3 regions of the Marinobacter sp. LM1 genome follow, and region 3 is predicted to be linked to each of the others. Evidence: predicted binding sites of a transcription regulator. Region 3 holds the regulator's gene; each other region holds the start of a gene.

Region 1 (2,272 bases), 570 kb from region 3:
CGGGGCCTGACGGGCCCCCAACTCAAACTCTGGATTGCTCGGCGCCCAGCGGCTGGCATGATCAAGCTGTCCCTGCTGTATCGAGACCGCGGCCCGCCTCAAAGCCAATACCGGGCTATTCTCGAAAGCCATCACCATGGCCTGGTTCAGGGAAACAGCCTGGCTGGCTTTGGCCTGCTGATATTCTTTCAGCGACACACTCTCTTTTGCCTGGGCCGACACCATAGGAGAGACGGCCAAGGCTCCCGGAACTATCATCGCGCACAACAACAATCGTTTGTTCATTCAGTATCATCCTGGCTGTTTGACTGAGGTCAGTGAGTCAGCATTTTTGCGTGGGAATCTGGAACGACCTTACAGACAAACCTTTAATACAGTTTGAAATTCAGGCACCGGATAAGAAATGAGCTTTGGCGGCAGGGGGGGGCAGAGGTAAGGGCGAGGATGTCGAGTCACCGGGCGTCAAGGCAGGCGCACGATGGTGGGTTCTTGCATGATAAATAAAAACCGGCCCGTCATTTGGGCCGGCTTTTTATTCTGGATCTGAATTGCTTGTGATCACTTGGCCGATCAGAAACTCCTGCTCCAACCCAGCCAGAACTTCGGATCATCCGAGTTGACAGAGCCAAGCGCGTCGGTTGACTCAATGTCCGCGTACTCCACGTTAACACTGAAAGAACCGAAGTTTCCCGCATCCTTTGTAACGTTGGCGGCGACGTGTGAATAACTTGCCTCGCCGACAGAAGCCTTGCCGTCATCAGCGAAGTCGTAATAGCCAAGCGTCACACCGGCACTGTAGCTGTCCTCCAGAGGCACCCCAACAGAGGCGTAGTAATAGGCATCCCCCTGCACGAACACCCCATCACCACTGGTGTCGCTGTTGATCGTGTAGGCCAGGCCTACAGCAGCAATGCCATAGCTGATCTCGCCGTAAAGTTCGCCGAAATCAATGGAGTCCGGCGCGTCAGGATACGCATAATAAATGTACCCAACGTCATAACCCAGTTCTTCCACAGAGCCGGAGAATCCGGCATAAAGATCAAGCTCATAGCTGGTGCCGTCACCAAAATCGACATTGGAACCCCAGCCACCGGCGTAGAAGCCCGACGCATGCTCATAATCCAACCCTCCCTGGACAGCCGCAGCCCCGTCTGTCTGGGTGACGCCCCGGAACAGATAGTTGCTGCTGGCGCTCACATTTGAGCTGACGTCAGCGCTAACAATGGCGGGCGCAGCCTGAAGTGCTGCAAGCAAAGTGATACTGATAAATCCGGATTTGGTGAAAAACTGCTTCTTCATAATGGATACCTTCGGTTGGGTTTCATTGCTCCAAATATGATTTAGCAAAAGTCTTGCCACATCTTATTTATTCTTGTTTATCATTATTATAGAGACAAATCGGCACATTCTGAGCTTGCCCCCGAAAAACGACCCAACACCTAGCGCCCCAGAACCTGTCACCGGCCCGGACCAGCGCCCTGTTTTGATGCATTCTCTGTAACCATTCTGTAATCTTTGCCAAATAGACTTTAATAGCGCTTCAACACACACAAGCAAACCGAAAAAGGTGAGACAGATCATGAGCAAGAAATATTTGGGCTTGGCTTTGGCGATTTCTGCCGCTTCTGCTGCACAGGCCGGAAACGTTACGACCAGCGGCGAAGACCTTGTGATCGATACCGACAGCGGTATCAAAGTGAAAGTGTCGGATAACTCTGCGTCTTTTCAGCTCGGCGGGCGCATTCAGTGGGATTACGACGCCACGCAGTCTGACGACAACGGTGTTGACACTACCGATTTCGATGTGCGCCGGGCACGCCTCTACGCCAAGGGCCACTTTGGCGACTGGGCGTACAAGACCCAGTTCAACGTCGCTGAAAGTGATGGCGCCGACGGCGGTACTGCTGAAGACCTGTACATTCGCTACCTGGGATTTGGCTCAGCTGCAACCGTGACTATCGGTAAACAGAAAGAGCCATTCGGCCTGGAAGAATTAACGAGCTCAAAAGACATCTCAGCGCTTGAGCGATCTGCCATGACCGAGCGTTATGCCCCCGGTCGCAGCGGCGGCATCCAGCTCAGCGGCAAAGGCAGCAACTGGACCTACGGTATCGGCTACTTCGAGGCAGGCGGCAATGGCAGCGACGATTTCAATAACACGGCAGTAACCGCACGGGGCACGGTTGCACCGATTCAAACGAACAATATGGTTGTTCATCTTGGTGCGGGTTATACCACGCGTGATGCCGACACTCAGGCCGATGAGGTCGAT
Region 2 (2,272 bases), 2.1 Mb from region 3:
TAGCTGTTGGTGGCCGGGTTGGTGAAGGCGTTGATGGCCTTGGCATGCTTGATCACACCGCCGATGTAGTACAGGGCTGCTTCGCTCAGGCCCGCGTAGCTGTCGCCGGCAAACAGGTTCTTGCCGTCTTTGCTCAGGGACATATGAACGTGCATACCGGAGCCGTTGTCACCCACAACCGGCTTGGGCATGAAGGTGGCGGTCTTGCCGTAGGCGTGAGCTACGTTGTGCACGCAGTACTTCAGGATCTGAACTTCGTCTGCCTTGCGGGTCAGGGTGTTGGCGCCAACACCGATTTCACACTGGCCAGCGGTGCCCACTTCGTGGTGGTGAACTTCAATTTCCAGGCCCATGGATTCCATGGCGGCACACATGGCGCCACGCAGGTCGTGCAGGCTGTCGACCGGCGGAACCGGGAAGTAGCCGCCTTTTACGCCCGGGCGATGGCCAATGTTGTTGCGGTCGAAGTCTTCGCCGGAAACCCACGCGGCTTCTTCAGAATGGATGTGGTAAGAAGCGCCTTGCATGTCCACGTTCCATTTGACGGAATCAAACACGAAGAACTCAGGCTCCGGGCCGAACAGAGCGCCATCAGCGATGCCGGTGGACTTCAGGTATTCTTCGGCGCGACGGGCAACAGAGCGGGGGTCGCGCTCATAACCCTGCATGGTAGAAGGCTCTACAATGTTGCAGGTGATGTTGACCGTGGTTTCTTCGGTAAACGGGTCCAGAACGGCGGTTTCGTCGTCCGGCATCAGGATCATGTCGGATTCGTTGATGCCTTTCCAGCCGGCAATGGAGGAGCCGTCGAACATCTTGCCGTCAGCGAAAAAGTCTTCGTCCGCCTCGGTGGCGGGCAGGGTCACGTGCTGCTCTTTACCACGGCTGTCGGTGAAACGCAGGTCAATCCACTTGACTTCGTGTTCTTTGATCAAATCAATCGTCTTGGACATTGTGCATGCTCCGTAAGGTTTTACATGTTCGTTGTGCCGGATCGTTCAGTGTTCTGAGGCCCGATCTTTTTTCAGGTCAGGGAAGCTTACCAGAAGCTTGTGGTCCTTACCTTCACTATGCGGCTGCTTTGGCATAAGCAATCGGCTTGCCAGTTTTTGTCGGCTGCGCCAGAACAGCGCAGCGACAAGGCTTTCGGGCTAATGTGGCGCAGCTTCCTGGCCGAAGACCATGCTTATTGCACCACTGCGGTGCACCATGGTGGTGCAAGTTCTCTGATAACGCATAATTATGGTGCAAGCCCAGATTGGTTACATATTAGGCACTAATCTTCATATTATCGCCATGGACTTTTCGATATACTGCGCGCCGCTAATTTCTTCAGGATACCCGTTGTGATTGATAAGCTTAGAAACGTTGCCATTATTGCCCACGTTGACCATGGCAAGACTACCCTGGTTGACCAGCTGCTGCGCCAGTCTGGCACGCTGGACCGGAAAGAGCTCGAAAACGAGCGTGTAATGGACTCCAACGACCAGGAAAAAGAACGTGGCATTACCATTCTGGCAAAAAACACTGCTCTAAAATGGAAAGACTACGACATCAATATCGTAGACACCCCGGGCCACGCTGACTTTGGTGGTGAAGTAGAGCGTGTAATGAGTATGGTGGACAGTGTGCTGCTGGTGGTGGATTCCATCGACGGCCCCATGCCGCAAACCCGTTTCGTGACTCAGAAAGCTTTCGCAGCGGGCCTGAACCCGATTGTGGTCGTGAACAAAATTGACCGTCCGGGTGCCCGCCCGGATTGGGTGGTGGATCAGGTGTTTGACCTGTTCGACAACCTTGGTGCCACCGATGAACAGCTCGACTTCCCGATAGTCTATGCCAGTGCGCTGAACGGCATCGCCGGCATGGATCATGAGAATCTGGACGACAACATGGACGCTGTGTTCCAGGCCATTGTTGATCATGTGCCAGCGCCTTCGGTTGATCTGGATGGCCCGTTCCAGATGCAGATCTCCCAGCTGGACTACAACAGCTTCCTGGGTGTCATCGGTATCGGTCGCATTATGCGCGGTAAAGTGAAGACCAACACCCCGGTGGTGGCTATCGGTGCCGACGGCAAGAAGCGTAACGGTCGTATCCTGAAGATCATGGGCCACTCTGGCCTGCAGCGTGTGGAAGTTGAGGAAGCCCAGGCTGGCGACATTGTGTGCGTGAGTGGTCTGGACCAGCTGTTCATATCTGACACTCTTTGTGATCCCTCCAACGTAGAAGCCCTTCCGGCGCTGACCGTAGACGAGCCCACCGTATCCAT
Region 3 (2,272 bases):
GCTCGTTTCATGAAACACCCGGTAAGGTTCGCGCTTCAGCGACCGCCGTTACCGTGCATCCGGTCTACGTTCTTTTCCTTGTGCTTGAGGATCTGACGGTCCAGCTTGTCGACCAGAGCGTCGATTGCGGCGTACATGTCCTCATTTTCTGCCTTTGCGTGAATCTCACCACCAATCACGTGCAGCGTGGCTTCCGCCATCTGGCGCACCTTCTCGACCTCCAGTGTGACCTGGCAGTTACTGATGTGGTCGAAGTGACGCTCCAGCTTCTCGAACTTGGTGTTGACGTAATCCTTCAGAGCGGGAGTCAGTTCTACGTGATGGCCTGAAATGTTGAGTTGCATAGGCGTCTCCTGTTGTCATACTGCCGGCGTGCTTGCCGGCTTGCGTGCCAGTGCATCTTGCACCGGCGAAAGTTTAAACCAGGCGTTTTCGTTCGTTCGAGGGAGGAATATGCATGGCCTCCCGGTATTTGGCCACGGTACGCCGCGCCACGTTGATTCCCTGTTCCCCTAGCATGGCTGCAATTTTGCTATCGCTCAATGGCTTTTTCGGGGTTTCCTCGGCAATCAGCTTCTTGATCATCGCCCGGATGGCTGTAGACGAGCATTCGCCGCCCTCGGCGGTGCTGACGTGGCTGGAGAAAAAGTACTTCAGCTCAAAAATACCGCGGGGCGTGTGCATGTACTTCTGGGTGGTAACCCGGGAAATCGTGGACTCGTGCATTTCCACCGCCTGGGCAATGTCAGACAGGATCAGAGGCTTCATGGCTTCTTCGCCCTGATCGAGGAACCCTTGCTGGTGTTCAACGATGCGGGTGGCCACTTTCAGCAGGGTTTCATTCCGGCTTTGCAGGCTCTTGATAAACCATTTCGCTTCTTGCAGCTGGTCGCGCAGGTAGGTGTTATCGGCACTGCTGTCAGCCCGGCGGATCAGTGACGCGTAGCTGGCATTCACCCGGATACGCGGAGCGATTTCCGGGTTGAGTTCAACCCGCCAGCGGCCTTCGTGTTTGCGTACGATGACGTCCGGGATAACGTAATCCGGTTCGGCCCGGTCCACGACATCGCCAGGGCGAGGGTTCAGGCTGGTGATCAGGGCCAGTACCTGTTTCAGCTGGTCTTCCTTGAGCCGGCTGCGGCGCAACAGCTGTGCGTAGTCCCGGTTGCCAAGCAGATGCAGGAACTGGGTAACCACCAGTCTCGCCTGGCGCAGCCAGGGGGTATCCGGTGGCAGCTGGTTGAGCTGAATCAGCAGGCATTCCTGGAGATCCCGAGCGAACACGCCGGGCGGGTCGAAGTGTTGCAGGCGGTGGAGTACCGCTTCCACTTCGTCCAGTTCCAACGGGTCTTCTTCGGTTTCGTCCAGCAGGCCTGCGTGAATGTCCTCAATGTCAGACGTCAGGTAGCCGCGTTCATCCACAGCATCCAGCAGTGCGTGGGCAATGGCCTGATCCCGCTCGCTCAGAGGCGTCAGGTTCAGCTGCCACTCGAGGTGATCCTGCAGGGTTTCGGTAGGCGAGTTCCGGGTTTCGAAATCCGATTCGTGCTCGTCTTCGCCTTTGCTGGCCGGAGCCGGGGCAGACTGGTAGATGTCGTCCCAGGCGGTATCCACTGGCAGATCATCGGGAATGTTGTCCGGAATATCGTTCTCGGACGACCAGTCCGGGCCGTTCTCGGTTTCGTCCCAGTCCGGGCTCGCGTCCTGGTGGCTGTCGTCCTGGGTGGTCTCAGAGCCGGAAGCTTCGCTGTGCTCGTGCTCTTCGCGTTCGTCGCCTTCAGCGTGCTCATCGTCCTCGGAGGTTTCCAGCATGGGGTTTGATTCCAGCGCCTGCTGGATTTCCTGCTGGAGATCGAGGGTAGAAAGCTGCAGCAGGCGTATAGCCTGCTGCAGCTGGGGCGTCATGGTCAGACTCTGGCCCAGCTTAAGCTGTAATGAGGCTTTCATAACCATGGCTCAAGATCCATAACTCGTGGGCATCCCGGTTGTTGCTTTGCCGGCGCACAGGCCGAAAAAAATGTTGTACGCTGGTTACTTGCCATTGTCTGTAGACAGTATAAGCAAGTTTTTTGCCGAGTTTACTTGCTACAGATCATCAAAACAATCAGGCCTCGGATAAACCCTGTTTTATCAGGTCAGAGCCGGAACTCGTCGCCCAGATATACTTCTTTCACCTGCTGGTTTGCCAGAATGGCTTCGGCATTGCCGGAGGCAATGATGTGGCCTCCGGAAACGATGTAGGCATTCTCGCAGATGTCGAGGGTTTCCCGAA

Evidence for each region. The regulator sigma-54, encoded in region 3, starts transcription at its own class of promoters, with help from an activator protein. The targets are predictions, from matches to a motif close to ANTGGCATNNANNTTGCTNT.
Region 1: the regulator sigma-54 is predicted to act here: its motif matches at 1,341-1,360, upstream of OZ656_RS16700 (TorF family putative porin).
Region 2: the regulator sigma-54 is predicted to act here: its motif matches at 1,088-1,107, upstream of glnA (glutamate--ammonia ligase).

Annotation. Positions count from the first base shown of each region.
Region 1 covers NZ_CP114373.1:3,556,501-3,558,772, reverse strand. The annotation lists gene OZ656_RS16705 (TolC family protein) at 1-285, opposite strand, end outside; gene OZ656_RS16700 (TorF family putative porin) at 571-1,299, opposite strand; gene OZ656_RS16695 (OprO/OprP family phosphate-selective porin) at 1,580-2,272, shown strand, end outside.
Region 2 covers NZ_CP114373.1:771,140-773,411, forward strand. The annotation lists gene glnA (glutamate--ammonia ligase) at 1-953, opposite strand, end outside; gene typA (translational GTPase TypA) at 1,347-2,272, shown strand, end outside.
Region 3 covers NZ_CP114373.1:2,983,427-2,985,698, reverse strand. The annotation lists gene hpf (ribosome hibernation promoting factor) at 36-344, opposite strand; gene OZ656_RS13935 (RNA polymerase factor sigma-54) at 418-1,947, opposite strand; gene lptB (LPS export ABC transporter ATP-binding protein) at 2,136-2,272, opposite strand, start outside.